DNA from 4 places in the Streptomyces coeruleofuscus genome. Region 3 is predicted to be linked to each of the others. Evidence: riboswitches for the same ligand, from Rfam matches in the RefSeq annotation. Region 3 holds a riboswitch; each other region holds the start of a gene.

Region 1 (7,242 bases), on a different contig from region 3:
CCAGGAAGAGGCCGGCCCGCGCGCCGCCTCGCGGGCGGCCTCCCGCGCCGGATCCCGTTCCCGCCGCCGCACGCCCCCCAAGCGCTCGGCGCTGATGACCCTCGCGGTGCCCTCGGCGTGTGTGATGGGCGTCGCGGGGATCGCCGCCGCCTCCGTCGGCAGCCTCACCGACGACGGCGCCGTGGAGGCGCAGACGACCGCGGCGGACGCGCAGCCGGTGCAACCGGCCACCGCCAACAACAAGCTGGACACGCAGCTTCAGAGCCTCGCCGCCGGCGCCGACGACTTCGCCGACCGGGCCAGCCGCACGCAGGAGCGCATCGACCTCAAGGCCCAGCAGGCGGCCGAGCGGAAGCGGGCGGCGGAGGAGGCGGCCCGCAAGGAGCGGCTGCGCCCGAAGTTCGCCCTGCCGGTCGCCCGGCACGGACTCAGCGCCTACTACGGCCAGTCCGGCATCAACTGGATGTCCCTGCACTCCGGCATCGACTTCCCCGTCTCGTACGGCACGACCGTGATGGCCGCGACCGACGGCACCGTGCGCACGCAGTGGAACAGCGCGTACGGCAACATGATGATCGTGACCGCGAAGGACGGCACGGAGACGTGGTACTGCCACCTCTCCACCTACACGGTCCCCTCCGGTACGACCGTGAAGGCCGGCGATCCGATCGCGCGCTCCGGCAACTCCGGCAACTCGACCGGCCCCCATCTGCACTTCGAGGTGCGCCCGGCCGGCGGCTCGGCGATCGACCCGCTCCCGTGGCTGCGCAGCCACGGCATCGACCCGACGTAACGTCCCGGCAGCCCCCGCCGGTCGCCCGGCAGGGGCCGATCTCTCCGGCCTACAGCTTCTCCACCGGCGCGTACCGCAGCAGCAGCCGCTTCGGCTTGGTGTCCCCGAAGTCGATGGTGGCCTCGGCGTTCGCGCCCGTGCCCTTGACCGCGACGACGGTCCCGAGCCCGAACTGGTCGTGCGTGACCCGGTCCCCGACCGCCAGTCCCACGACCGGCTTCTCCGAGGTGCGGCGCGTGGCGAAACCGGACGCGCCCGACGCCGACGAACGGGAACGGGACGACGACAGCGAGGCCGCCACCCCGGAGACCGGTCCGGAGGACGCGGGCGCGGTCGCTCCCGTCCGCTTCCACTGCACATGGGCCGGCGGGATCTCCTCCAGGAACCGGGAGGGCGGGTTGTACGACGGCTGGCCCCAGGCGCTGCGCAGGGTGGACCGCGTCAGATACAGCCGTTCCCGCGCGCGCGTGATGCCGACGTACGCCAGGCGCCGCTCCTCCTCCAGCTCCTTGGTCTGGCCGAGGGCGCGCATGTGCGGGAAGACGCCGTCCTCCATGCCGGTCAGGAAGACGACCGGGAACTCCAGGCCCTTGGCGGTGTGCAGGGTCATCAGCGTGATGACGCCGTCGCCGTCCTCCTCGTCGGGGATCTGGTCGGAGTCGGCGACCAGCGCGACCTGTTCGAGGAAGTCGGACAGTGTGCCACCCGGGGCGGCAGCCCCTGAGGTCTCCGCGCCCTCGCCGCGCTCCTGCTCGAACTCCATGGCGACGGCGGCGAGTTCCTGGAGGTTCTCGATCCGGGTCTCGTCCTGCGGGTCGGTGGAGGCCTGCAACTCGGCGAGGTACCCGGTGCGTTCCAGGACGGCCTCCAGCACCGTGGCCGGTCCGGCGCCGGACTCGACGATCGTACGGAGGTCCTCCATCAGCGTGTTGAACCGCTTGACGGCGTTGGTGGAGCGCGCGGCCATGCCGTACGCCTCGTCGACGCGCTTCAGCGCCTGCGGGAAGCTGATCTTCTCGCGCTGGGCCAGGGCGTCGATCATCGCCTCGGCGCGGTCGCCGATGCCCCGCTTGGGGACGTTGAGGATCCGGCGCAGTGGCACCGAGTCCTCCGGGTTGGCGAGCACCCGCAGGTAGGCCAGGACGTCCCGGACTTCCTTGCGCTCGTAGAAGCGGACACCGCCGACGACCTTGTAGGGCAGGCCGACGCGGATGAAGATCTCTTCGAAGACCCGGGACTGGGCGTTGGTGCGGTAGAAGACGGCGACGTCGCCTGCCTTGGCGTCGCCGGCGTCCGTGAGGCGGTCTATCTCGTCGGCGACGAACTGCGCCTCGTCGTGTTCGGTGTCGGCGACGTAGCCGGTGATCTGCGCGCCCGTGCCCGCGTTGGTCCACAGGTTCTTGGGGCGGCGGGACTCGTTGCGCTCGATGACCGCGTTGGCCGCGCTGAGGATCGTCTGGGTGGAGCGGTAGTTCTGCTCCAGCAGGATCGTCGTCGCGTCCGGGTAGTCCTCCTCGAACTGGAGGATGTTGCGGATCGTCGCACCGCGGAAGGCGTAGATCGACTGGTCGGCGTCACCCACCACGCACAGCTCGGCGGGCGGGACGTCGTCCGGGCCCGGCGGTACGTCGACGGGGTGCTCGGAGGTGCCGACGAGCTCCCGGACGAGGGCGTACTGGGCGTGGTTGGTGTCCTGGTACTCGTCCACCAGGACATGGCGGAAGCGGCGGCGGTAGTGCTCGGCGACGTCCGGGAAGGCGCGGAGCAGGTTGACCGTCGTCATGATCAGGTCGTCGAAGTCGAGGGCGTTCGCCTCGCGCAGCCGCGACTGGTACATCGCGTAGGCCTGGGCGAGGGTCTTCTCGAAGCCGTCGGAGGCCTGGGCGGCGAAGTCCTCCTCGTCGATCAGCTCGTTCTTCAGGTTGCTGACCTTGGCGCTGAAGGACTTCGGCGGGAAGCGCTTGGGGTCGAGGTCCAGGTCGCGGCAGACCAGGGCCATCAGGCGCTTGGAGTCGGCGGCGTCGTAGATCGAGAAGGAGGACGTGAAGCCGAGCTTCTTGCTCTCGCGCCGCAGGATGCGCACGCACGCGCTGTGGAAGGTCATCACCCACATCGCGTTCGCCCGCGGGCCGACGAGCTGCTCGACGCGTTCCTTCATCTCGCCCGCGGCCTTGTTGGTGAAGGTGATCGCGAGGATCTGGCCCGGGTGCACACCCCGCTCGGCGAGCAGGTGGGCGATGCGGTGCGTCAGCACGCGGGTCTTGCCGGAGCCGGCGCCGGCCACGATGAGCAGCGGGGAGCCGGAGTGGACGACGGCGGCGCGCTGGTTGTCGTTCAGCCCCTCCAGGAGGGTGGCGGTGTCCACCACCGGGCGCGGGGCGCCGTCGCGGTAATAGGCGTCACGGTCCGGGGGCACGTCGAACTTCCCGCCGAACAGATCGTCCGGAACCGGCTCCGGTACGTGATCGTCCTCGGGTGGCGGCGGGGGCTCGTCCGCGGGGCCCCGCTGGGCCTGGAGGTCCGCCAGGAAGCTGTCGTCAAAGAGGCTGCTCATCGCTCTCCGAGTCTAGGGCGCCCCACTGACAGCCCGCCGCCGCCCTGAGAACATCGCCGAAAGGATCCCCTCGTCACCCTGCATCCACGCACGATCACAGCCCGCTACGCCGTCACAATTATGACGAACTCATGACCAACCCCCCTCCACCGGTGACGCTCGGCGACACTCTCGGCTAAGGTCACGAAAATGTATCGGGCATATCGCCCATCAACCTTCACAAGGGCCACACCAGTTGGCTACCGTGCGGGCAGGCCGCACGACCCCCACCGGCGAACGTCGCCGGGCCGCGCGGCCTCCGCCGAGTCCGGTGTGCCGCAGCGGCAGCCGGAGCCGGGGACCCAACCGAGAACTCTGGGGTGAATCGGCCCCACTCCGCCCTTCGCGGAGACGGCCGTAGGGCAACCCTTCCGATGTACCCGCCCGAACCCGACAGCTAACCCGGTAGGCGGAGCATGGAAGGAGTCGCCTCCCTTGGCGTCGCACCGCAAGTCGCGTCCCGCGGGTACGCGCGTCGCAGGCATACGGACCCCCGCCCTCGCAACGGCGGCCCTCACGTCCGTGGCCCTGCTGTCCCAGTCGGCCAACGCCGCCCCCGAGGCCGACGACAAGCCGAGCCTGGAGGAAGTCGAGAAGAAGGTCGACGACCTCTACCGCCAGGCCGAGTCGGCCACCGACAAGTACAACGCGGCCAAGGAGAAGACCGCGAAGCAGCGCAAGCGCGTCGACACCCTCCTCGACGGCGTCGCGCAGCGCACCCAGAAGCTCAACGAGGCGCGGGAGAAACTGGGTTCGTTCGCCGCCGCCCAGTACCGCACCGGTGCCTCCGCCCCGGACACGGCGACGTTCCTGCTCGCGGACACCCCGCAGGACTACTTCGACCAGACCCAGCTGATGGACCGGATGACCGGCCGTCAGAAGATCGCGGTCGACGACTACGTCACCCAGCAGTCCGAGACGATGAAGAAGCGTCAGGAGGCCACCGAGAGCCTCGAGACGCTCAACGAGACGCAGGGCGACCTGAAGACGGCCAAGGCGACCGTCCAGCGGAAGCTCGCCGAGGCGCGCGAACTGCTGTCGAAGCTGACCGCCGAGGAGAAGGCGCGGCTCGCGGCGATCGAGAGGGAGAAGCAGCAGGAGGCCGCCCGCAAGGCCGCCGAGCTGGCCCGGCAGCAGGCCGCACAGCAGCAGGCGCAGGAGGAGGCCGCCCAGCAGCAGGAGAGCGAAGCGTCCTCGTCGTCGGGAGCGTCCTCCTCGACGGGCTCGTCCTCCTCGACGGCCCCGGCCGACTCCTCGTACGCCACCAAGGCCGAGAAGGCCCTCGCCTTCGCCCGCGCCCAGATCGGCAAGCCGTACGTCTGGGGCGCCGTCGGCCCCGGCTCCTACGACTGCTCCGGCCTCACCCAGGCCGCGTGGAAGGCCGCCGGTGTCACCCTGCCGCGCACGACGTGGGACCAGGTCAACGCCGGCACGACCGTTTCCCTGACCAATGCGCAGCCCGGTGACCTGGTCTTCTTCTACGACGACCTCTCACACGTCGGCATCTACATCGGCAACGGCATGATGATCCACGCCCCGAAGCCCGGCACCTATGTGCGCGAGGAATCGATCTACTACGACGGCGAGTCGTCGATCCACAGCGTGGTGCGGCCGGCCTGAGGGCCCGCACGTCACCGCGGGCACGCGCGCGTGAGGGCACTCACGCTTTTGGCAGCGCACGCGCGCGTGCCCCGCCTGGAACGGACGCGGCGCCTCCTAGCATCGGCTCCATGCCCGGCCCCTCCCCCTCCACCGCCTGGTGGGCGCAGCGAGCGCCGTCCGCGAGTGCCGCCGTGCTGGCGACCGGCACCCTTGCGGTCGGTCTGGATCTGGCGGGGTACGGCGTCCTCTCCCGCATCGTCCTCGGCCTGGCCTGCGCGGCCTGGCTGATGCTCGCCGCGGACTTCACCCTGCGGCTGCTGCTCGCCGGCACGAGACGGCGGGCGTACGCGGCCCTGCCGGGCCTCCTGGACACCGTGGCGACGGCCGCCCTCACCACCGTGGCGGCGACGGCCGTCCTGGGCACCGGCTTCTCGGCGGCCGGCTCGCAGTCCCTGGCGGCGGCACTGCTGGTGCTGGCCGTGCTGCTCTGGCCCGTGCCGCTGGCCCTCCCCGCGCAGGACGGGGAGCGGCGCCGGCCCGGCACGGTGTTCGCGCGCTGCATGGCCACGCAGGGACTCGCCGTGCTCGGCGCCACGCTCGCCGCTGCCGAGTCGGCGGCCTGGCTCGCGCACGCCGCGCTGGTGCTCTTCTGGCTGGGGCTCGTGCTGTACGTCCTCGCCCTGGCCCGTTTCGATGTGCGGCAGGTGGCCGAAGGGCGCGGCGACCACTGGCTCGCGGGCGGGGCGCTCGCCATCTCGGCGCTGGCCGGGGCGCGGCTGATCAGCTCCGACAGCGCACGCCTGTACCTGTGGAACGACGACGACCGCGGCGTCCTGCGCCATGTGACGGTCGTGCTGCTCGTGCTCGCACTGGCCGGCTGCGCCGTCCTGCTCGCCGCCGAGTTCCTACGGCCCCGCCCCCGTCACGACATCCGCCGCTGGGCGACCGTGTTCGCCTGGGCCAAGACGGCGGCGGCGGCACTGGCCGTCGCCGCCGCCCTCGACGTCTCCTGGCTCGACGGCCTCGGGGAGGTCTTGCTGTGGGTCGCGGTGGCCGCGTGGCTCGCGGTCACCGCCTGGGCGGTCGCCTCGGCCCGGACCTACGTCCTGCCCGGCCGGGTCAGGTCCAGAGCACGGCGATGAAAACGTTCGCCGTGGTCAGCGCCCCGACCAGGCCGAAAAGGCTCTTGTCCACCTTCTCGTCGTCCCGTTTCACGTAGACCAGGCCGAGGATCACGATCAGCAGGGCCAGCTTCACGCCGATCTTGATGTTGTTCACGGTCTGGTCGTCGGCCTGGTTGAGGCCGACCAGGATCACACCGGTGACCAGCATCGTCAGCGCGCCGTGCAGCATCGCCGGGGTGTAGCGGGCGGTGCCCGCGCCCATCGCCTTCATCTGGGTGAGGAAACCGCCCAGGAGGGCTGCGATGCCGATGATGTGGAGGCCGACGAAGAGGTGGATGAGTACGTCCATGAGGCCGGAGCCTAATCAGGGGCTCCACAGCCGCCCGACACCGGCCCGTCGGATGCATATATGCGCCCATAGCACCCGTCCGCCGTCCCGCGCCCATGATTCGGCGCATCGGTCATCACGCTGAGTTAAGGCGACGACGGCGAGACCAGCTCACGGTCGCATACGGTCACCGCCGGTCCTCTCGGGACACTTCCGCGCACCCGCCACCGGGCCGCCGCGACGAGGTTTAGCGTCCTCCCCCAGGTGCCCGGCTCCCCACCGCCGCCCGGGCCAGGGGCGGCAGTCGGACACCACCGCCGAGAAGGCCCGGCGGCGGTCCGCTCCCCCTGTGCGGGCCGTCGCCGGACGCGCAGGCCGCCCGTCCGCTCCCCCTGGCGGCCGTACGCACCCGCCGGCGGTCGCAGGAAAGGACGTGGCCCCCAGGTGGCAGCGCACCGCAAGCCCCGCCAGCGCTCCGCGAGCGGCAACAAGGCCCGTACGGCCGCCACGATCGCCCTGGCGGGCGCGGCGACCGCGACGGGCTTCGACGGCACCGGACACGCCGAACCCGAGCTCACCCCCGGCCAGGTCAAGGCCAAGGTGGACGAGCTGTACCAGGAGGCGGAGGTCGCCACCGAGAAGTACAACGGCGCGAAGGAGAAGGCAGAGGCGGCCGGACAGCGGCTGAAGGACCTCCAGGACCAGGCGGCACGCAAGGAGGAACGGTTCAACGCCGCCCGCGAGGCACTGGGTTCGGTCGCCGCCGCCCAGTACCGCGGGGGCGGCCTCGACCCCGCGGTCC
Region 2 (7,242 bases), on a different contig from region 3:
CCGCGCCCTCGTACACGGGCAGTTCGCCCGTCTTCAGCGCGTCCTTGTACTCGGCCGCACCCCGCCCCAGATCGAGCATGCCGATGCCCTCGGCGGCCGCCGCCTCGGCCATGCGCAGGTGCAGCACCAGACCCGGCGAGTACTTCGCGAACTCCGGGTCGTAGGCCGGGAACCAGCAGGCCAGGACCGAGGCCGAGCGCAGCCCGAAGTGCGCGGCCAGCGGCCGGTCCCCGGCGTACAGCACGGACAGCGTGCCGCTGCACTCCGGCGCCCGGGTCCGGGCCAGCCGCCCCACGAGCCGGGTGATCCACTCCCGGGCGAACCGGTCCCGGCGGCCCGTCCTGCGGTACTGCGCCGACTTCCACTCCATGAGGGTGCGCAGCCCGGCCGGGTCGCGCTCGTCGAAGACGAACCGCAGGTCGCCGACCTGCCGGCCCAGCCTGCGCTCCTTGGCCAAAGTCGTCTTCAGGAACTTCGGCGACTGGGCGCGCAGCACCGACTCGTACGTCTCGTAGCCCTTCTCCACGTCGATGACGTAGGTGGCGTGCTCCTCGGCCGCGTACCGGACGAACAGCCGCTGCTCGGCCTCCAGGTTGTCGAAGGCGAAGCTCGACAGCGCGCAGGCCCGCAGCAGTTCACCCGTGTCCAGGTCCAGGCCGGGCCGCAGGATCGCGCCCTGCGCGTCCGAGACGCCGAGTCCGATCGCCCGGCCCTGCCCCAACGGGCCCCGCTCATGGGGCAGGAAGCCGACCGGCTCCAGCCCCTCGTACACCACCGCGACCCGCGCCCGCGGCCTCACCAGACCGACGGCATCGCTGAACTCCGGTTCCATGAAGGGGTTGCGCGGCGCTTCCGACGCAGCGCGCAGCGCGCGCCAGCGCTCCCTCTCCCCCTCGCCGAGCTCTCCGGGCCGAGCCACACGTATGCGCCCACTGCTCAACCTGACCCCCCGATCAAGTCCCCCCTGGACACTTGGAAGGTACCGCCCGAGACGGCCCTGACGGTAGGTAGCGGACCATGTTGTTGCAACTGGTGCAGAGGCCTTCAACCGGGCAATCGGCGTCCGACGCGCGATGAAACGAAGGGGCGCGCTGTCCGTATTCTCTGATCATGGCCGCACCCATCGCATATTCACTCATCGCCACCGACCTGGACGGGACGCTGCTGCGCGGCGACGACACCCTGTCCGACCGGTCCCTCGCCGCGCTCGCGCGGGTGGCGGACGCCGGTGCCCAGCACCTCGTGGTGACGGGCCGGCCGGCGCCGAGAGTACGGCCGCTCCTGGACGACCTCGGCTGTACGGGGCTCGCGGTGTGCGGGCAGGGCGCGCAGGTGTACGACGCCGGCGCGGACCGGCTGCTGTGGTCCATCACGCTGGACCGGGAACTGGCCGAGACCGCCCTCGGCAAGATCGAGGCCGAGGTGGGGCAGGTGTACGCCGCGGTCGACCAGGACGGGGTCGACGGGCTCACGCTCATCGAGCCGGGCTATCTCATGCCGCACCCGACCCTGCCCGCGGTACGGGTCGACCGGCGCGACGAGCTGTGGGGCGAGCCCATCAGCAAGGTGCTGCTGCGCCACCCGTACCTGACGGACGACGAGTTGGCGGCGACGGCCCGCTCGGTGGTCGGTTCACTCGCGACGGTGACGATGTCGGGGCCCGGCACGGTCGAGCTCCAGCCGTGCGGCGTCACCAAGGCGACGGGTCTGGCGCTGGCGGCCGAGCACCTGGGGCTGCGGCCGGCGGACACCGTCGCCTTCGGCGACATGCCCAACGACATCCCGATGTTCGACTGGGCCGCTCACGGGGTGGCGATGGCCAACGCCCATCCCGAACTCAAGGCCGTGGCCGACGAGGTCACCCTGTCGAACGAGGACGACGGCATCGCCGTCGTCCTCGAACGACTGCTGGGCGGGACGGCTCGGACGGCTCAGTACGGGCCGTTGACGTTGTCGATCGAGCCGTAGCGGGCGGCCGCGTAGTTGCAGGCCGCGGTGATGTTGGCGACCGGGTCGTACGGGTCCCACGACGTGCCGTCCACGTGGTAGGCCTGGAAGGTCGGGTCGATGGTCTGGAGCAGACCCTTGGACGGGGTGCCCTTGGCGGCGTTCGAGTCCCAGTTGTTGATGGCCTGGGGGTTGCCCGACGACTCGCGCATGACGTTGCGGTAGATGCCGTCGTACGAACCCGGGATCCCCTTCTGCGCCATGATGTCCAGCGCCTCGCGGATCCAGCCGTCCAGGTTGTCGGCGTAGGTCTTCGCGGAGGCCTGGGTGGCCTTCGCGACGCCACCGGCGGGCTTGGCGGGGGCGGAGGACTTGGTCGCCGACTTCTTCGCGGCGCCCGCCTCGGCCGTCTTCACCTTCAGCTTCAGACCCGGGTGGATCAGCTTCGGGTCGTCGCCGACGGTGGAGCGGTTGTCCTTGTAGAGCTGCTTCCAGCCGCCCGACACGTCGTACTTGTCCGCGATGCGGTAGAGCGAGTCGCCCTTGGCCACGGTGTAGGTGAGGGACTTGGCGGGCTGGGCCGCCTGCGGCACGGACTGTGCGGCGGCGGGTGCGCTCTGGCTCGGCTGGGCGGCGCTGGCCTGCGTCGCGCCGAGCAGCGGGAGCGTGAGTGCCGCTCCGCCGGTGCCGACGGCCACGGCACGGCGGGTGAGCTGGTTGTTTCTGGGGCGACGGTGCTTGCCTCGGGGCATGGCGATATTCCTCTCCGACGCCTGCGAGGTGAGCTGTCGGGTTCGGGCCGGGAGGTGCCCGGCCGCCCACGGTGCTGTATGCCGTGGGCGGCTTCACCCCGAGCCGTTCCGCTGTGCGGACCGGCGACTTACCTGGGTCCCCCGCTCCTGCCATGCGTGAGTGAGTGGGTTCGTGTGGGGAGTCCGGGCGGTGGCAGGATTCGGCGTCCGCCGGACAGGCCCGGAACGTATGCGAGAGCACATGTCGGGAACAAGCACCTGAGTCACACGTCGCGCCGGTCGACCTTGGTCAGGGGGATATGAGCCGCTTGATCCTTTGCGGGAGCCAAGGCTCAACTGACGTTCGGCGGAAGGAGGTACGGGTTGGTGCCGGAGTGGGGCGTCACAGGGGATAACGTGATTCAACTCACTGATCACAAGTCCATGGGGCAATGCACGCCAAGAGGAATTTGCTTACTCAATACGGCAAATCGCACATAGCCCAGTACTTCCTGGTAAGTCGATAAATGTCTGCTCTTATGAGCTGATCGAAAATATTGCGGTCGTGATCGGATACCGCCCGGCCTGTAACCATGGGTGCTGGCGGTGATCGAAACGTGACCGGATACGCTGACTCGAGTGATGGCAGCGACCTATCGACAAACCGCGTAATCACCGGCACACACCAGCAGACACACCGGCAGACACCAGCAGACAGGAGACCCCTCGTGACCGACGTCGGGCCGTTCGGGCTGAGCGTGCGGGACCAGGCTCTGGAAGCCGATGTCCAGGCCGGGATGGCGGCTGTCGAGGAAGGCTTGCTCGAGGCCACCAAGAGTGAGGTGCCCTTCATCACGGAGGCCGCCCAGCACCTGGTCCGGGCCGGCGGCAAGCGGTTCCGTCCGCTGCTCGTGATGCTCTCCGCCCAGTTCGGCGACCGGTACGCGCCCGGGATCGTGCCGTCGGCCGTCGTCGTGGAGCTGACCCACCTTGCCACGCTGTACCACGACGACGTGATGGACGAGGCCGCCGTGCGCCGCGGGGTGGCGAGCGCGAACGCCCGCTGGGGCAACTCCGTCGCGGTCCTCACCGGCGACTTCCTCTTCGCCCGCGCCTCGCACATCCTGGCCGACCTCGGCCCGGAGGCGGTGCGGGTACAGGCCGAGGCGTTCGAGCGGCTGGTGACCGGGCAGATCCTGGAGACGGCCGGCCCTCAGGACGGCCGCGACCCCGTCGAGCACTACCTGGACGTGCTGGGCGGCAAGACCGGTTCCCTGGTGGCGGTGTCGTGCCGGTTCGGCGCGATGATGTCCGGCGCCGACGAGACGGTCGTGGACGTGCTCACCCAGTACGGCGAGCGGCTCGGTGTCGCCTTCCAGCTCGCGGACGACGTCCTGGACATCGCCTCCGACTCCCACGAGTCCGGCAAGACCCCCGGCACCGACCTGCGCGAGGGCATCCCCACGCTGCCGGTGCTGCGGCTGCGCGAGCGCGCCGCCCGGCTCGGACTCGCGGACGACGTCGCCCTGTGCGAGCTGCTGGACTCCGACCTCACCGACGACGACCGGCACGCCGAGGCCCTGCGCCTGCTGCGCGCCCACCCGGCGCTGGAACAGGCCCGCCAGGACACGATCCGCTACGCGCAGGACGCCCGCTCGGCGCTGGCGCCGCTGCCCGAGTGCACCGCGAAGACGGCGCTGGTGGAGCTGTCCGACGCGGTGGTGCACCGGGCCGGCTAGCCCTTCTTCCCTGCACGACCCCTACGGGTCGGGGGAGAAGCAGCCCTGTCGTGTCATACCGCAGCAGTACGTGGAGTTGAGCCCGGGGTCTGACGTATCTCCCTGGCCGATTTGGTCAGATGGACACCACGGAAAACACCACTCCTCACCAGTTCGGGTGAGAATGGCGGCTCAGGGACGAGTGCGTGGACGACACGGACAGCCGCCGCCGATCACGGAGGTAGGGCACACATGGCACCGTACGCATCCGACGACAGCACGACCGGCGGGGAGGCCGACGAGCGGCGCTCCGGGCGGCGCAAAGCCGCGCGGTACGTCGTCCCGGTCACGGTGATGGGGGTGGCGGCCGCGACGATCGGGCTGGTCCCCGCACTCGCCGACTCCGGTGACCCCGACCTCCCGAAGATCACCGCCCAGCAGCTCATCGAGAAGATCGCCAAGTCGGACGTCCAGCAGCTGTCCGGCACGGTGAAGATCAGCACGGACCTCGGCCTGCCGGACCTCGGCGGCCTGGAGAGCAGCCTGATGTCCGGCGCCGCGGGCCAGGGCGAGGGCGGCTCCTCCGCCGACCCGACGGCCAAGCTCACGGAACTGGCCTCCGGCACGCACACCCTGCGCATCGCGGCCGACGGCCCGGACAAGCAGAAGCTGTCCCTGCTGGAGAACGCCGCCGAGTACAGCCTCGTCCACAACGGCAAGGACGTCTGGGGCTACGACAGCAAGTCGAACGAGGTCTACCACGGCACCGCCTCCGAGAGCCCGGAGCACGAGAAGGAGCAGCCGCCGGCCACGCCGAAGGACTTCGCCGAGGAGGCCCTGAAGGCCGTCGACGACACGACATCCGTGAGCGTGGACGGCACCGCCCAGGTCGCCGGCCGGGACGCCTACAAGCTGGTCGTCAAGCCGAAGCAGTCCGGCTCGACGGTCGGCGCGGTCAGCGTGGCCGTGGACGCCGAGACCGGCATGCCGCTGAAGTTCACGCTGACACCGGCGAGCGGCGGCGCCGCCGTCGTCGACGCGGGCTTCACCCAGGTCAGCTTCGCCAAGCCGGCCGCGTCCACCTTCGACTTCACCCCGCCCAAGGGCGCGAAGGTCACCGAGGAGAAGGACGCCGGCAAGGGCTCCGACAAGGACTTCGGCAAGGGCTTCGAGAAGGGCGGACCGCGCGAGCACGCCCCCAAGGCCGGGGAGGACCTCGGCAAGGGCCTCGACGGCATGAAGACCATCGGCGAGGGCTGGAGCTCCATAGCCACCTTCGACACCGGCGGCGAGGGCGTGCCCTCGGGCAAGGCCGGCGGCGAGTTCGGCGGCTTCATCGACTCGCTCGGCGACAAGGTCACCGGCAAGTTCGGCTCGGGCACGGTCTTCTCGACCCGCCTGATCAACGCCCTGATCACCGACGACGGCAAGGTCTACGTGGGCGCCGTCACCAAGGACGCGCTCGTGAAGGCGGCCGACGCCGGGAAGTAAGTCCTCTCAAGAGAACGAGGAAGCCGATGGGCGAACTGTCCGCCGCGGAGCCGGAGCACCGCGAGGTGCGGGCCGAGGCCGGGGAACCGGTCATCGCCACCCGCTCGCTCACCAAGCGCTACCGCGGCGGACAGCTCGCCGTCGACGGCCTCGACCTGACCGTCCCGGCGGGCAGCGTCTTCGGCTTCCTCGGCCCCAACGGCTCCGGCAAGACCACCACCATCCGCATGCTGATGGGCCTCATCGATCCCACCGCCGGCACGGCACGGGTGCTCGGGCGGCCCATGCCCCGGTCCACCCGCGCAGTGCTGCCGCACGTCGGCGCCCTCATCGAGGGCCCGGCCCTGTACGGCTTCCTCTCCGGCCGCGACAACCTGATCCGGTACGACTCCGCCGACCCGGCCGCCGATCCGCGCACCCGCAAGGCCCGGGTCGCCGCCGCGCTGGACCGGGTGGGCCTGACGGCCGCCGCGGGCAAGAAGGCCAAGGCCTACTCGCTGGGCATGAAACAGCGCCTGGGCCTCGCGGCCGCGCTGCTCCAGCCGCGCCGGCTGCTCGTGCTCGACGAGCCGACCAACGGCCTCGACCCGCAGGGCATGCGCGAGATCCGCACCCTGATACGGGAGCTGGCCTCGGACGGCACGACCGTCTTCCTCTCCTCCCACCTGCTCGACGAGATCGAGCAGGTCTGCACGCACGCGGCCGTGATGACGCAGGGCCGCCTGATCACCCAGGGCCCGGTCGCCGAGCTGTCCGCCGGGGCGCGCGGCCGGCTGGTGGTGACCACGCCGGATCCGGCGGAGGCGGCCCGGGTGCTGAAGGAGCAGGGCGTCGGCGACGTCGTCGTCACGGACGACCGGGTGACCGGCGAACCACCGGAGAGCGACCTCGCCGACGTGAACAGCGCGCTGGTGACGGCCGGTGTGCGCGTGCGCGGCTTCACGGTCGAACGCGCCTCGCTGGAGGACGCGTTCGTGGCGCTGACCGGGGAGGGCTTCGATGTCGCGGGCTGAAGTCGTGGAGAGCGTACGGCCGGTGAGCCCGCTGTGGACCTTCGGGCTGCTGCGCAGCGAGCTCACCACCACCTTCCGGCGCTGGCGCACCCTCGCGCTGCTCGCCGTGCTGGCGGCCGTTCCCGTCCTGGTCGGCATCGCCGTCAAGATGGAGACGAGCGACGGTTCGTCGCCCGGCGGTGGCGGCGGCGGAGGACCGGCCTTCATCTCGCAGATCACCAACAACGGCCTGTTCCTGGTCTTCACCGCGCTGGCCGCGACCCTCCCGTTCTTCCTGCCGATGGCGATCGGTGTCGTCGCGGGCGACGCGATCGCCGGCGAGTCGAACGCCGGCACGCTGCG
Region 3 (7,242 bases):
CGGCCGGTTGTACTTCGCGGGGATCGGCAACGTCGGCGCCCGCCTGCGGAGCGACGGCACCTGGAAGGCCATGCTGTCCCAGCCCGGCATCGTGGGCGCGCAGGCCCCGGCGTCCGTGTCCGTGCAGCAGCAGCCGTGGCGGGACGACAGCCTGCTCGTCCTGCACAGCGACGGCCTGCCCGGCCGCTGGACACCACCCGACGACGCCGTGCTCCTGGGCTGCGACCCGGCGGTGGTGGCCGCGGTGGTCCTCCGGGACGCGGGCAGCGCGGCTCGTCCGGTGCGGGACGACACGTGTGTGGCGGTGCTGGGGGGTGGCGGCGCCGGTGGGGAGAGCCGTCACGGCTCGGAGGGATGACCGACCGGACCTGCCGCCGCTACGGTCCGCCAGTCGGGTCGGTCCCGTGAGTCGGGTCGGTCCCGTCGGTCCCGTCAGCCCGGTCGGTCCCGTCCGCACGTGGGATGTCCGCGTCCCGCGCGGCGAGAAACCCCCGCAACCCCCTGCTCAACGCCACCCGTTCCCCCGGTTCCATCGCCGCCAGGGTCCTGGCCAGGGCCTGTGCCCTGCGACCTGCGACGTCGCCCAGGACGTGCCGCCCGTGCGTGGTGAGCCACAGCTGTACCTCGCGGCGGGTGTCCGGGTGCTGCGCGCGTTCCAGGAGGCCGGCCGCGGCCAGGCGGTCGCAGAGGCGGCTGGCGGTGGGAAGGCCGATGTCGAGCTGGTCCGCCAGGGCCGTCAGGTTCAGGCCGGGCGCCGCCTCCAGGATGCGCAGCGCCCGCAGCTGGTGCAGGGACAGCCGCAGGGACGCCTCCTGGGCGGCGACCGACCACAGGGCCGTCAGGCTCTCCACGGCGTCGGCTATCTGTGCCGCGACGACCTCCGGGCCATCGCCCGGTCTCCTCGCCCGGTGGTCGCCGGGGCCGCCGAGATCGGTCACGAAACGGTCACTTTCCATAAGCTCCGGGTACTGCGGAGGTCGCCCTCATTCAAAGGCTGTACCCGATGAGCCGAGGGGCAAGCCGCCTCGTTTTGTCACCCGGCCGGACCGGGAAGCTCAGCCCGCGCTGAGCCCCGTCAGCGCGGCGAGCGGCAGGGTGTGCTGGGTCTGGAGGACCTTCGCGCGCAGGTAGCGGACGTTGTGCGCGGTGGTGAAGACGCCCGTGGGGACGCGGTCGCGGACGTCCACGCCCAGGCCGCGCAGCTGGGCGGCCTTGTCGGGGTTGTTGGAGAGCAGGTCCAGCTCGCCGATGCCCAGGGCCCGGAGCATCTGGGCCGCCGCCGTGTAGTCGCGGGCGTCCTCCGGCAGCCCCAGGGCCGCGTTCGCCTCGTACGTGTCGAGGCCCTCGTCCTGGAGGGCGTACGCGTCGAGCTTGTTGTAGAGGCCGATGCCCCGGCCCTCCTGGCGGAGGTAGAGGAGCACGCCCCCGCGCTCGGCTATGCGCTCGACGGCCTCGCGCAGCTGCGGACCGCAGTCGCAGCGGGCGGAGCCGAACACGTCCCCGGTCAGGCACTCGGAGTGCAGCCGCACCAGCGGAACCGGGCCGGGCTCCCCCAGGACGACGGCCACGTGCTCCTGGCCGTCGGCCAGGCCGTGGAAGGTGACGACCTCGGCGTCGACCTCGTAGCCGTCGTGGAAGCGCAGCGGGACGCGGACGCGGGAGCGCGGGGTGGCGAGGACAGCGGGGGTGTCGGGCATGCGGGGCCTCCGGGTTCCGTTCCTGTTCGGCTGCACAGCCGTCGGCTTGCAGGCTGCTTCAGATTTGAAGCAGATCCACGTCCGGAACCCTACCCTTGCTTTAAATTTGAAGCAATGAGGAGCGGTGAGATGAAGCGCGTTGTGATGTGCCTCACGAACAGGCCGTGGAGGACCTCCGTCGCCACGGCACGTCGTCCGACGCCGGCCGTGTCCCGTCCTCCTGGAGCCCCTGCGCGATCGCCGTGGAGATCTCCTCCAGTTGCCCCACCTGCTCGTCGCTGAGCCGGTCGAACAGGAAGCTCCGCACGGTCTCGACGTGCCCGGGCGCCGCCCGGTCCAGTACGGCGAACCCGTCGTCGGTCAGGGCCGCGATGCTGCCCCGCTTGTCGTACCGGCAGGCCTCGCGCCGCACCATGCCGTCCTTCTCCAGCCGTGTCACCGCGTACGTCAGCCGGCTGCGCGTGATCTTCAGCCGCTCGGCGAGATCGGTCATGCGCAACCGCCGCTCCGGGGACTCCGACAGGACGGACAGGATGGAGTAGTACAGGTGAGGCATGCCGGCGTCCTGCTGGAGCTGCCGGTCGATCGCGTCCTCCAGGAGCAGCGATGCGGCGATGTACGCGCGCCAGGCGCGTTGCTCCTCGGGGGTGAGCCAGCGAGTCGTCATGCACCCAGTGTAGGTTTGTTTCAAACTTGAACCAAGCCCGAGTCCGCCGTCCGCCGTCCGCCACGAGTTTCCACGAGCCGGGAGCGTCGATGCCCCACCCGTACGTCCTGCTGTCCGCCGCCGTCTCCCTCGACGGCTACCTGGACGACACCGGCCCCGAACGCCTGCTCCTGTCCAGCCCGGCCGACTTCGACCGGGTCGACGAGGTCCGGGCCTCCGTCGACGCGATCCTGATCGGCGCCGGCACCGTCCGCGCCGACAACCCGCGCCTGCTGGTCAACTCACCCGAGCGGCGCGCCGCCCGCACGGCAGCCGGCCTGCCGGAGTACCCCCTCAAGGTCACGGTCAGCGGCTCCGGTGACCTCGACCCGGCGGCACAGTTCTGGCACACCGGCGGCGAGAAGGTCCTCTACACCACCGACGAGGGCGCCGAACGCGCCCGTGCCCTCGGCCTCGCCACCGAAGCAGCCACCAATGCCCCACATGCCACACATGCCACAGGGGCCACAGCCACAGGTGCCACCGACGTCGTCCCGCTCGGCGCCGACCTCGACTGGCGACGGCTCCTCACCCACCTGCACGACGTCCGGGGCGTACGGCGGCTCATGGTCGAGGGCGGCGGCCTGATCCACACCCAGCTCCTCACCCAGGGCCTGGCCGACGAACTCCAGCTCGTCCTCGCCCCGCTCTTCGTCGGCGACTCCGAGGCGCCCCGCCTCTTCGGGCCCGGCGGCTATCAGTCCGGCCGGCTCCGGCTGCTGGAGACCCGGCGGATCGAGGACGTGGTCCTCATGCGCTACGAGCCGACCGCTCCCGGCGCCGGCCCGCTCCCCGTCGCCGCCGACCACCACTGGCTGGCCCTCGCCTGCGAACTGGCGGCCCAGTGTCCTCCGTCGGACACGGCGTTCAGCGTCGGCGCGGTGGTGGTCGCGGCCGACGGCACGGAGCTGGCCCGCGGCCACTCCCGGGAGGGCGGCGACCCGGTCGTGCACGCCGAGGAGGCGGCCCTGGCGAAGACCGACCCGGCCGACCCCAGGCTCGCCGGCGCGACCGTCTACAGCAGCCTGGAGCCCTGCGCCCGCCGGGCCTCCCGCCCCGCGCCCTGCGCCCGGCTGATCCTCGACGCGGGCGTACGGCGCGTGGTCACGGCCTGGCGCGAGCCGGACACCTTCGTGGCGGCGGCCGACGGCAGCGGCGTCCTGGAGGCCGGAGGAGTGGAGGTCGTCGTCCTCCCGGAACACGAGGAGCGGGCCAAGGCCCCCAACCGCCACCTGCCGCACTGACCGCGGGCTGGCCCAACAGGAACTGCGGCCCACCCACGCGGGCAACCCGGGCCGCTGAGCACCGGGTGTGCGCGAGGGGTCCCGCGGATGGCGTACACTGGAGTCACAACGACGCGGGGTGGAGCAGCTCGGTAGCTCGCTGGGCTCATAACCCAGAGGTCGCAGGTTCAAATCCTGTCCCCGCTACTGAAGGCCGAGGGCCGGAATCCGAAAGGGTTCCGGCCCTCGGTTGTTTCCATGGGTTCTTCATTACTGTCGGTGAGCGAATCTCACCACTCCGCATCACAACTGACACACCGTCAAAACCCGTGAGTCACTTACGAAGCGGTCAACTCGTCCGATTTAAGCCGGTCATGGCAGGTTGGTCCGCGCGAAAAAGGTTAATGATCAAGCGGAATCGCTGGAATCCCCACCGCGCCTCCATTAACGTTCGATAACGCAGCGCGGTCGTCCCAGCCGTCACAGAAGGCGGCTCCGTGCGCACGCGCCGAATCCCGAAAGGGAACCGGGGAACCACTACTTGGGGTGAATCGGGCGTAAGCCGCCGTGGAAGCACGGCAGTTATACGCGCGTAGGAGACCTTCCTGCTCCGAACCCGTCAGCTAACCCGGTAGGCGAGAAGGAAGGAAAGGAGTACGCCCACGTGGCGTCCAACCGGCCTGCCCCCGCGGCCCCGTCCGCGCACAACCAGCGCGACACCGAAACCTTCGGCTACGGCGGTCACCGCACCGAAGAGGGCCCGTTCCAGGAATGGAACCCCACCGCGGAGTCCATCCGTCCCGTCCGTGGCCGGCATCGCGTCACCAAGCAGCGCGGCGGAGGCCTCGCCCGCAGCTCCACCGTCCTGGGCGTCGGCGTCATAGCCGCCGTGGGCGCGGGCGGCATGGCCAGCGCCCAGACCGGCAAGCCGCCGGTGTCGATCTCCGTTCCGGACCTTCCCTCGGTGGGTTCCCTCATTTCGGACGACGACACCCCCGAAGCCTCGGCCACCCCGCTCAGCGACCTCGGCACCGCGGCCGCCGACACCGAGCAGGGCACCTCCGGCGCCGGTGAGGCCCTGCGCGCCCGGATCATGGCGCAGGTCGAGCACCAGCAGGAGCAGATCGAGACCAAGGCCGCGCAGGACGCCGCGGACGCCGCCCAGAAGGCGGCAGCGGAAGCCGCCGCCAAGGCGGAGCAGGAAGCCAAGGCCAAGGCCGCCGAAGCCAAGCGGAAGGCGGAGGAGGAGGCCCGGAAGAAGGCCGAGGCCGAGCGGCTCGCCGCCCTCGCCAAGCAGTACACGCTGCCGACCTCCGCGTACACCATCACCTCGACCTTCGGTCAGGCCGGCGCCTACTGGTCCTCCGGCTACCACACCGGTCTCGACTTCGCCGCCCCCACGGGCACGCCGATCAAGGCGGTGCACAGCGGCACCATCACCGAGGCGGGCTGGAACGGGTCGTACGGCTACAAGACGGTCCTCACCCTCGATGACGGCACGGAGATCTGGTACGCGCACCAGTCGTCCATCGGCGTCAGCGTCGGCCAGAAGGTCAGCACGGGTGACGTCATCGGCCGCGTGGGCGCGACCGGCAACGTCACCGGGGCGCACCTGCACATGGAAGTCCACACCGGTGGGTCCACCAACGGGGTCGACCCGCTGGCGTGGCTGCGGGGCAAGGGCCTGAGCGTCTGAGCGACGGCGTTTCCGGTCTCGTGCGGGGGTTTCGTGCGGGGGCGTTCACGGGAGTTTTGCGTCCGCTCCGGAATGAGGCTCCCCCGCACGGCCGTTGACACGGAGCATGACTTCTCTTCGCAAGCTGGGCTCCTCCGACCTCGAGGTCTTCCCGCTCGCCCTCGGCGGCAACGTCTTCGGCTGGACCGCGGACGAGGCACAGTCGTTCGCCGTCCTCGACGCGTACACCGCCGCCGGCGGCAACTTCGTCGACTCCGCCGACGTCTACTCGGCGTGGGTGGACGGCAACCAGGGCGGCGAGTCCGAGACCGTCCTCGGCAAGTGGCTGACGTCGCGCGGCAACCGCGCGGACGTCGTCGTCGCCACGAAGGTCAGCCAGCACCCCGAGTTCCAGGGCCTGTCCGCCGCCAACATCAAGGCCGCCGCCGACGCCTCCCTGCGGCGCCTCGGCACCGACTACATCGACCTCTACTACACCCACTACGACAAGCCCGACGTGCCGGTCGAGGAGATCATCGGCGCGCTCGACGAACTCGTGACGGCCGGGAAGGTGCGGCATATCGCCGCCTCCAACATCTCCGCGGAGCGGCTGCGGGCCTCCCTGGAGTTCTCCGACCGCGAGGGGCTCGCCCGCTACGTGGCCCTCCAGCCCCACTACAACCTGGTCTCCCGCGACACCTACGAGGGCGAGCTCCAGGACCTCGCCGCGCGGACCGGCCTGGCGGCCGTCCCGTACTACGCGCTCGCGTCGGGCTTCCTGACCGGCAAGTACCGGCCCGGTACGAGCGTCGACAGCGCGCGGGCGGGCGGTGCCGCCAAGCACCTGGAGACCGAGCGGGGCCGCCGGGTCCTCGACGCCCTCGACGAGATCGCCGCGGCCCACGACGTCCCCGTCGCCACGGTCGCCCTCGCCTGGCTCGCGGCCCAGCCGACGGTGGTGGCGCCGATCGCTTCCGCGCGGACGGTGGAGCAGCTGCCCGCGTTGACCGGGGTCGGGGAGCTGACGCTGACGGAGGCGGAGCTCGGGCGGCTCACGGAGGCTTCGGCCTGAGCGGTTCCCCGCCCGGGCATGGGGCTACGACCGGTACGGGTTGTACGCCGGGTACGGGGTTGCCGACGTCGTCGGCGCCGTTGCCGGAGTCGTCGGACAGCCGTACCCGTACGCCCCGTACACCGGCCACGGCGGGGCCGTCACCGGTACCGGAGGGGCCGTGATCCGCGCGGCGTAGTCCAGCGCGGGGCGGGCCGTCTCCCGGCGCCGCCACAGTTCGTCCAGCAGTTCCCGTTCCCGTACGACGAAGTCGGCACCGGCGCGGCCGCGGCGGCCCCGGTGCCGCAGGAACGCCAGGGACGTCGCGTACCCCTCGTACTGCGCGACCTGCCGCGCCGCCGCCCTGCCCGCGTGGCGGCGGGCGTACTGGCGGGCGATCCGCCGGGCCCGCATCGAGCCGAGGGCGTACGGTTCGACCGGGGACAGCCAGCCGGCCACGGCGTAGGCGGGCAGCTCCGTCCGCACGGTCTTCAGCTCCCGCTGCCGTGTCCAGATCACCAGCCACGTCAGCAGCCCGAAGATGGGCACCATGAACGCCGCGTACACGGCGAAGAACCCGTACTCGCCGAACGCCGACGAGCCGTTCCACATCGCGTGCAGGCCCATCGCGAGCAGCAGTCCGGAGAGCGGGAAGGCGACGCGGCGGATGTGCTGGCGGTCCGCCGCGAGCGCGGAGATGCCGAAGCCGATGCCCGTGAGGACGGTGAAGAGCGGGTGCGCGAACGGCGACATGATGATGCGCACGAAGAAGGTCGCCGCCGTGACGGAGGCGATGCCGGTGCCGCCGGTGAGCTGGTCGGTGCCGAAGGCGGTGCCCAGGTAGAGGATGTTCTCCGTGAACGCGAAGCCGGTGGCGGTGACGCCGGCTA
Region 4 (7,242 bases), on a different contig from region 3:
CCACCTGGCGGTTCGCCACGCAGCCGCTCACCATCGGCGGGCAGCGGATCGCGCCCGGAGACCCGGTCCTCGTCGTCCTGGCCGCCGCGGACCGGGACCCGGAGCGGTTCGACGATCCGGACGTGCTCGACCTCGCCCGCCGCGACAACCAGCACCTCGGTTACGGCCACGGCATCCACTACTGTCTCGGCGCCCCGCTCGCCCGCCTGGAGGGCCAGGCCGCCCTCGCCGCGCTCCTCACCCGCCTCCCGGACCTGCGGCTCGCCGCGGACCCGGCCGAGCTGAGATGGCGCGGCGGCCTCATCATGCGCGGGCTGCGCACCCTGCCGGTGGAGTTCACGCCGACCCCAAGGTGACACGCCGTCAGGAATGTGATCTTCACGTGATCTGCGCGGCATGAACTTGTGACAAGTGATCGTCTGCCGATACGTTCACCCATCATCAGCGCGGCCCGGGGGACCCTGCGCCGCGCCGGTCACTGCTGTCTCGCGAAAGGTCTCCGTATGCTCTCCGGGAACGGTCGGCACCGTCGCCCCCGCCAGGCTCCGGCTCTCCTCGTCGCGGCAGGAGTGACCGGCTCCGCCATCGCGATCCCGCTCCTCGGAGCCTCCGGCGCCAGCGCGGCCGACGGCACGACCTGGGACCGGGTCGCGGACTGCGAGACCGGCGGCGCCTGGAGCCAGAACACCGGCAACGGATACTTCGGCGGCCTCCAGTTGTCCCAGGAGGACTGGGAGAACCACGGCGGCCTCGACTACGCCCCGAGTGCCGACCTGGCCAGCCGTTCCCAGCAGATAGCCGTGGCCGAGAGAATCCTCGCCGACCAGGGGGTCGGCGCGTGGCGCACCTGCGGGCTGCTCTCGGGTCTCCAGCAGGACAAGGACTCGGACACGTCCGGCTCGTCCGCCGCAACGGACTCGCCCGGGCTGCTCGACTCCTCCGAGTCGTCTCCTTCGTCCTCTCCGTCCGCGTCGCCGTCGCCTGACGCGCCGTCGACCTCGGAGGACGAAACCGCCAAGTCCGACAAGTCGTCTGATTCCGCCGATTCCTCGACGCAGGACCAGTCACAGGACCAGGAGTCCGACAGCTCTCCCTCGGCCGAACCCGAGAGTGACAAGTCTGACAAATCGCCGCAGAACGACGACTCTTCGGGCCTCACCGACACCGGCTCCGGCCGTCATCGCGGCCCCAGTGCCGACGAGGACACCGCGGCCGAGGACGGCCGTCCGTCCGGGGCCGCGGGCCGGCACGCCTCGCGCGGCGACGAAGCCTCGCGCGAGGCGACGGACGGCTCCTACGTCGTCCGTCCCGGCGACAGCCTCTGGTCCATCGCCGACTCCCTTGACCTCAGCGGCGGATGGCACGCGCTCTACGTCGGCAACGAGGCGGCCGTCGGCGTCGACCCGAACCTCATCCGCCCCGGTCAGAAGCTGGCGGTACGGGTCGAAGCGGACGACGAGTAGCTGGTGGGGCAGTACGGAAACGGCGGCGGAAGTCACCCCTAAACCGTGCGAGTTCACGCTGCGGTTCGCACCGAATGTCCCGTATAAGCCCGGTGAGAGATAGATCTCAGAAGCCCTGATCGTCTTTGAAATTCCGCGACTCGCATGTCTACGGTCATGACCGCTCGTCACCACGAGCTCCGGCTGCCGCAACGCCGAATCCTGCCAGCGGCCGCACGGGAACAGTCGTCGCGTCAAGCGCCGTAGGCAGGAGCGGGGGACCCAAGGTAAGTGCCGGGCCCGGCGGTTGAGGCAACTCGACGGCAGGTCCGGCTTGGGGTGAAGCCGCGTCCCGGGAGGGACGCGGCCGGGCAACTCAACCGGCCCGAACCCGACAGCTCACCTCGCAGGCGTCGGTGAGGGGATCTCTCCATGCTGTTTTCCGGCAAGGGCACGCACCGCCGTCCGTCCAAGGCCTCTCGGGTCATCGCCATCGCCGGTGTCACCGGTGCCGCCGTCGCCGCCCCGCTGATGGCGGCCGGCAACGCCTCCGCCGCCACCGCCTCCGAGTGGGACGCCGTCGCCCAGTGCGAGTCCGGCGGCAACTGGTCCATCAACACCGGCAACGGCTACTACGGCGGTCTGCAGTTCTCCGCCTCCACCTGGTCCGGCTACGGCGGCACCAAGTACGCCTCCACCGCCGACCAGGCGACCAAGGAGCAGCAGATCGAGATCGCCGAGAAGGTCCTCGCGGGCCAGGGCAAGGGCGCCTGGCCGGTCTGCGGCAAGGGCCTGTCGAGCGCCGGCTACAGCGGCGGCGCCGAGCAGAGCAGCGGCTCCACCGAGACCCGCCAGACCGAGCAGCAGCCGGCCTCCCGCTCCGACGAGCGCCCGGCCCAGACCCAGAAGACCCAGAAGACCGTCACCACCCCGACCGGCAAGAAGGTCAAGAAGGGCGACGGCGAGTACAAGGTGGTCAAGGGCGACACCCTCAGCTCCATCGCGACCGAGCGCAAGGTCGAGGGCGGCTGGGAGAAGCTGTTCGAGCTGAACAAGGACATCGTCCAGGACGCCAACCTCATCTACCCGGGCCAGCAGCTGCACCTGAAGTAAGCAGCGGCCCGCCCCCGTCCCCACGGGCTCCCCGCTCCGGTGCGTCTTCCCCCGTACGCACCGGGGCGGGGTTTTTTCTGCCGGTCTTTGCGATCCGGCTTTGTTCCGTTCGGAAACAATTTACTCTCGGTTCTGTCCATGGGGTGGGCGACCCGGTGGCCGATCGCTCGGAGCCGGTTAGGCTCATGTCGCGAGCCACCACGGCCCGCACCGCGCAGGGCCCGAGCGGCCCGCGTACCCGCGTCACATCAAGAAGGAGATGCTCGTGCCGTCCATCGACGTCGTCGTAGCCCGGGAAATCCTGGACTCCCGAGGCAACCCCACGGTCGAGGTCGAGGTCGGCCTCGACGACGGCAGCACCGGTCGTGCCGCCGTCCCGTCCGGCGCCTCCACGGGCGCCTTCGAGGCCATCGAGCTGCGCGACGGCGACTCGAACCGCTACCTCGGCAAGGGTGTGGAGAAGGCCGTCCTCGCGGTCATCGAGCAGATCGGCCCGGAGCTGGTCGGCTACGACGCCACCGAGCAGCGCCTGATCGACCAGGCCATGTTCGACCTGGACGCCACCGACAACAAGGGCTCCCTCGGCGCCAACGCCATCCTCGGCGTCTCCCTCGCCGTCGCCCACGCCGCCTCCGAGGCCAGCGACCTTCCGCTGTTCCGCTACCTGGGCGGCCCGAACGCGCACCTGCTGCCCGTGCCGATGATGAACATCCTGAACGGCGGCTCGCACGCCGACTCCAACGTGGACATCCAGGAGTTCATGATCGCTCCGATCGGCGCGGAGTCCTTCTCCGAGGCCCTGCGCTGGGGCGCCGAGGTCTACCACACGCTGAAGAAGGTCCTGAAGTCGAAGGGCCTGGCCACCGGCCTCGGCGACGAGGGCGGCTTCGCCCCGAACCTCGGCTCCAACCGCGAGGCCCTCGACCTCATCCTCGAGGCGATCAACGAGGCCGGCTACACCCCCGGCGAGCAGATCGCCCTGGCCCTCGACGTGGCCGCGTCCGAGTTCTACAAGGACGGCGTCTACACCTTCGAGGGCAAGGAGCGCTCGGCGGCCGAGATGACCGAGTACTACGCGGAGCTCGTCGACGCGTACCCGCTCGTCTCCATCGAGGACCCGCTGTTCGAGGACGACTGGGAGGGCTGGAAGACCATCACCGACAAGCTCGGTGACAAGGTCCAGCTCGTCGGCGACGACCTGTTCGTCACCAACCCCGAGCGCCTGGCCCGCGGCATCGAGGAGGGCGCGGCCAACGCGCTCCTGGTCAAGGTCAACCAGATCGGTTCGCTCACCGAGACCCTGGACGCCGTCGAGCTGGCCCAGCGCAGCGGCTTCAAGTGCATGATGTCCCACCGCTCCGGCGAGACCGAGGACGTCACCATCGCCGACCTGGCCGTCGCCACCAACTGCGGCCAGATCAAGACCGGCGCCCCGGCCCGCTCCGAGCGCGTCGCCAAGTACAACCAGCTCCTGCGCATCGAGGAGATCCTCGACGACGCGGCGGTGTACGCCGGCCGCTCGGCCTTCCCGCGCTTCAAGGGCTGACCTGGCCCGTAAGTAGCAGCGTCGTACGTACGTCCCCGTACTCGGTCCCGTACCGTGTCCGGGGACGTACGCGCGTATGACGGTGGAGCGGGAGGCGGACAGACATGGCCGTGAAGGACCGGGACCGGTTCTCCACCGCGACCAGGATCCGGCTGCTCGGCGAGCAGACCGCGGCCCGGGTCTACCGCTCCCAGACCAAGCGCCAGGCGCGCCGCTCCCGGCTGACCGGCCGGGCCGCGCTGCTCGCCCTGGTGATGTGCTCGCTGATCGTGGCCCTGGCCTACCCGATGCGGGAGTACGTCTCGCAGCGCGCCGAGATCGACGACCTCCAGCGCGAACAGCAGCAGGCCCGGCAGCGCGTCGAACGGCTGCGCGACCTGAAGGCGCGCTGGCAGGACGACGCGTACGCCGAGCAGCAGATCCGGAAGCGGTTGCACTACGTCATGCCGGGGGAGACGGGGTTCATCGTCGTCGACCCGCACGCGGCGCGGCAGTCGCGCGCCGACCTGGGGGCGGCCGACCGCCCCTGGTACTCGAACGTCTGGGACGGGGTCGACAAGGCCGACGCCTCCGACCAGTGAAGTGACCCGAGAGAACACCCAGAGAAAGACAGCCTGAACACAGTCATGGAAACGCCCCCGCCGACCACTCCGCGCACCGAGCCCACCGACGCGGACGTCGAGGCCTTCAAGCAGCAGCTCGGCCGGCCCCCGCGCGGCCTGCGCGCGATCGCGCACCGGTGCCCGTGCGGGCAGCCCGACGTCGTCGAGACGGCCCCGCGGCTGCCGGACGGGACGCCGTTCCCCACGCTGTACTACCTGACGTGCCCGCGCGCCGCCTCGGCGATCGGCACGCTGGAGGCGAACGGCGTGATGAAGGAGATGACCGAGCGGCTTGCCTCGGACCCGGAGCTGGCGGCGGCGTACCGAGCGGCGCACGAGGACTACGTCAGGCGCCGTGACGAGATCGAGGAGCTGAAGAACTTCCCGAGCGCGGGCGGCATGCCGGACCGGGTGAAGTGCCTGCACGTGCTGGTGGCGCACTCGCTCGCCGCGGGGCCCGGGGTGAACCCGCTCGGGGACGAGGCCATCGGGATGCTGCCGGAGTGGTGGCTCAAGGGCCCGTGCGTGACGGCCGCCGAGGAGGACGCCCAGTGACCCGTGTCGCCGCCGTGGACTGCGGTACGAACTCCATCCGGCTTCTCGTCGCCGATGCCGACCCTGCCACCGGCGAACTGGTCGACCTGGACCGCCGTATGACGATCGTGCGGCTCGGGCAGGGCGTCGACCGCACCGGCCGGCTCGCCCCCGAGGCGCTCCAGCGCACCTTCGCGGCCTGCCGCGAGTACGCCGGGATCATCAAGGAGCACGGCGCGCAGCGGCTGCGGTTCGTGGCGACCTCCGCCTCCCGGGACGCCGAGAACCGGGACGAGTTCGTGCGCGGCGTGCTGGACATCCTGGGCGTCGAGCCCGAGGTGATCTCCGGGGACCAGGAGGCCGAGTTCTCCTTCACCGGCGCCACCAAGGAGCTCGCCGGGCGGGACCACCTGGCCAAGCCCTACCTGGTGGTGGACATCGGCGGCGGCTCGACCGAGTTCGTCGTCGGCGACGACCACGTCCGTGCGGCACGCTCGGTGGACATCGGCTGTGTCCGCATGACCGAGCGGCACCTGGTCCGGGACGGGGCCGTGACCGACCCGCCGTCCGAGGAGCAGATCGCGGCGATGCGGGCGGACATCGACGCCGCCCTCGACCTCGCCGAGGAGACGGTCCCGCTGCGCGAGGCTCGCACCCTGGTCGGCCTGGCCGGGTCCGTGACGACCGTGTCGGCGATCGCCCAGGAGCTGCCCGAGTACGACTCGGCCGCCATCCACCACTCCCGTGTCTCCCGCGAGAAGGTCCGCGAGATCACCGACTGGCTGCTGCGCTCCACGCACGCCGAGCGCGCGGCCGTGCCCTCCATGCACCCGGGCCGGGTGGATGTGATCGGGGCGGGGGCCCTGGTACTGCTGTCGATCATGGAGCGGATCGGCGCGGAGGAGGTCGTGGTCAGCGAGCACGACATCCTCGACGGCATCGCGTGGTCCGTCGCCTAGGACAGGCTCCAGGCCGCTTCTGAGCAGGCAAGGATCACGTTTGAGCGGGTCCGAGGGGCGCGCGTGAGCCCCTCGGGGCCGGGCCCGCGGAAAAGTTCGTGAAGTTCTTCACAAGGAATTCGGCACTCCAGGGCGACTGGAAGGGCCGCGTTGACCCTTCTGGGGGCCCGATGGCCCTTTGAACATGTTCAGAAGCATGATATGGGCGTGCTCGGAGAGGTTGCCGGAGGAGGGTCAGGCGGGACGCTCACAGGGGGGTCCGCGGGCCAGAGAGGCAGCTCACGCGGCATTGACAACGGTCCGTAGTGCACAAAGGGACCCGGTTGTCACCATGACGTGGATCACGGGAGCCGCGGAGGATAACACACCCCCCGGAAGAGCTTGTGAAGGGGCGCACGAGCTACCCCCCTGAGGCGGGTGGATACTCGATGGCATGAGCACCACGGAGCGTCCCAGGATCCTCGTAGTAGGCGGTGGGTACGTAGGCCTGTACGCAGCTCGGCGCATTCTCAAGAAGATGCGCTACGGCGAGGCGACCGTCACGGTCGTCGACCCCCGGTCGTACATGACCTACCAGCCCTTCCTCCCCGAAGCCGCCGCCGGCAACATCTCCCCGCGCCACGTCGTCGTCCCGCTGCGACGCGTGCTGCCGAAGGCGGAGGTCCTCACCGGCCGGGTCACCACCATCGACCAGGACCGCAAGGTCGCCACGATCGCGCCGCTGGTCGGCGAGGCGTACGAGCTGCCCTTCGACTACCTGGTCGTCGCGCTCGGCGCGGTCTCCCGCACCTTCCCGATCCCCGGCCTCGCCGAGCAGGGCATCGGCATGAAGGGCATCGAGGAGGCCATCGGCCTGCGTAACCACGTCCTCGAGCAGCTCGACAAGGCCGACTCCACCAACGACGAGGAGATCCGCCGCAAGGCGCTGACCTTCGTCTTCGTGGGCGGCGGTTTCGCCGGTGCGGAGACCATCGGCGAGGTCGAGGACCTGGCCCGCGACGCGGCGAAGTACTACAAGAACGTGTCCCGTGAGGACATGCGGTTCA

The links. Region 3 has a riboswitch for cyclic di-AMP ahead of ABFX81_RS11255 (peptidoglycan DD-metalloendopeptidase family protein). Riboswitches for the same ligand answer to the same signal wherever they lie in the genome.
Region 1: another riboswitch for cyclic di-AMP. It lies ahead of ABFX81_RS16190 (NlpC/P60 family protein); the one in region 3 lies ahead of ABFX81_RS11255 (peptidoglycan DD-metalloendopeptidase family protein).
Region 2: another riboswitch for cyclic di-AMP. It lies ahead of ABFX81_RS38180 (LysM peptidoglycan-binding domain-containing protein); the one in region 3 lies ahead of ABFX81_RS11255 (peptidoglycan DD-metalloendopeptidase family protein).
Region 4: another riboswitch for cyclic di-AMP. It lies ahead of ABFX81_RS23625 (transglycosylase family protein); the one in region 3 lies ahead of ABFX81_RS11255 (peptidoglycan DD-metalloendopeptidase family protein).

What each region holds. Positions count from the first base shown of each region.
Region 1 is NZ_BAAASE010000004.1:165,701-172,942, reverse strand. It holds gene ABFX81_RS16200 (M23 family metallopeptidase) at 1-793, shown strand, start outside; gene pcrA (DNA helicase PcrA) at 843-3,347, opposite strand; cyclic di-AMP (ydaO/yuaA leader) riboswitch at 3,637-3,813, shown strand; gene ABFX81_RS16190 (NlpC/P60 family protein) at 3,822-5,006, shown strand; gene ABFX81_RS16185 (SLAC1 family transporter) at 5,117-6,130, shown strand; gene ABFX81_RS16180 (hypothetical protein) at 6,108-6,461, opposite strand; gene ABFX81_RS16175 (NlpC/P60 family protein) at 6,885-7,242, shown strand, end outside.
Region 2 is NZ_BAAASE010000015.1:11,744-18,985, reverse strand. It holds gene ABFX81_RS38190 (GNAT family N-acetyltransferase) at 1-919, opposite strand, end outside; gene ABFX81_RS38185 (Cof-type HAD-IIB family hydrolase) at 1,111-1,968, shown strand; gene ABFX81_RS38180 (LysM peptidoglycan-binding domain-containing protein) at 1,932-2,699, opposite strand; cyclic di-AMP (ydaO/yuaA leader) riboswitch at 2,703-2,876, opposite strand; gene ABFX81_RS38175 (polyprenyl synthetase family protein) at 3,407-4,417, shown strand; gene ABFX81_RS38170 (outer membrane lipoprotein carrier protein LolA) at 4,649-5,887, shown strand; gene ABFX81_RS38165 (ABC transporter ATP-binding protein) at 5,914-6,900, shown strand; gene ABFX81_RS38160 (ABC transporter permease subunit) at 6,887-7,242, shown strand, end outside.
Region 3 is NZ_BAAASE010000002.1:885,766-893,007, forward strand. It holds gene ABFX81_RS11225 (SpoIIE family protein phosphatase) at 1-358, shown strand, start outside; gene ABFX81_RS11230 (MarR family transcriptional regulator) at 378-956, opposite strand; gene ABFX81_RS11235 (GTP cyclohydrolase II) at 1,056-1,697, opposite strand; gene ABFX81_RS11240 (MarR family transcriptional regulator) at 1,849-2,364, opposite strand; gene ABFX81_RS11245 (dihydrofolate reductase family protein) at 2,454-3,647, shown strand; tRNA gene ABFX81_RS11250 (tRNA-Met) at 3,760-3,833, shown strand; cyclic di-AMP (ydaO/yuaA leader) riboswitch at 4,123-4,279, shown strand; gene ABFX81_RS11255 (peptidoglycan DD-metalloendopeptidase family protein) at 4,291-5,322, shown strand; gene ABFX81_RS11260 (aldo/keto reductase) at 5,429-6,373, shown strand; gene ABFX81_RS11265 (PrsW family intramembrane metalloprotease) at 6,398-7,242, opposite strand, start outside.
Region 4 is NZ_BAAASE010000006.1:32,445-39,686, reverse strand. It holds gene ABFX81_RS23635 (cytochrome P450) at 1-356, shown strand, start outside; gene ABFX81_RS23630 (transglycosylase family protein) at 504-1,463, shown strand; cyclic di-AMP (ydaO/yuaA leader) riboswitch at 1,692-1,870, shown strand; gene ABFX81_RS23625 (transglycosylase family protein) at 1,875-2,555, shown strand; gene eno (phosphopyruvate hydratase) at 2,821-4,101, shown strand; gene ABFX81_RS23615 (septum formation initiator family protein) at 4,206-4,682, shown strand; gene ABFX81_RS23610 (DUF501 domain-containing protein) at 4,728-5,258, shown strand; gene ABFX81_RS23605 (Ppx/GppA phosphatase family protein) at 5,255-6,196, shown strand; gene ABFX81_RS23600 (NAD(P)/FAD-dependent oxidoreductase) at 6,630-7,242, shown strand, end outside.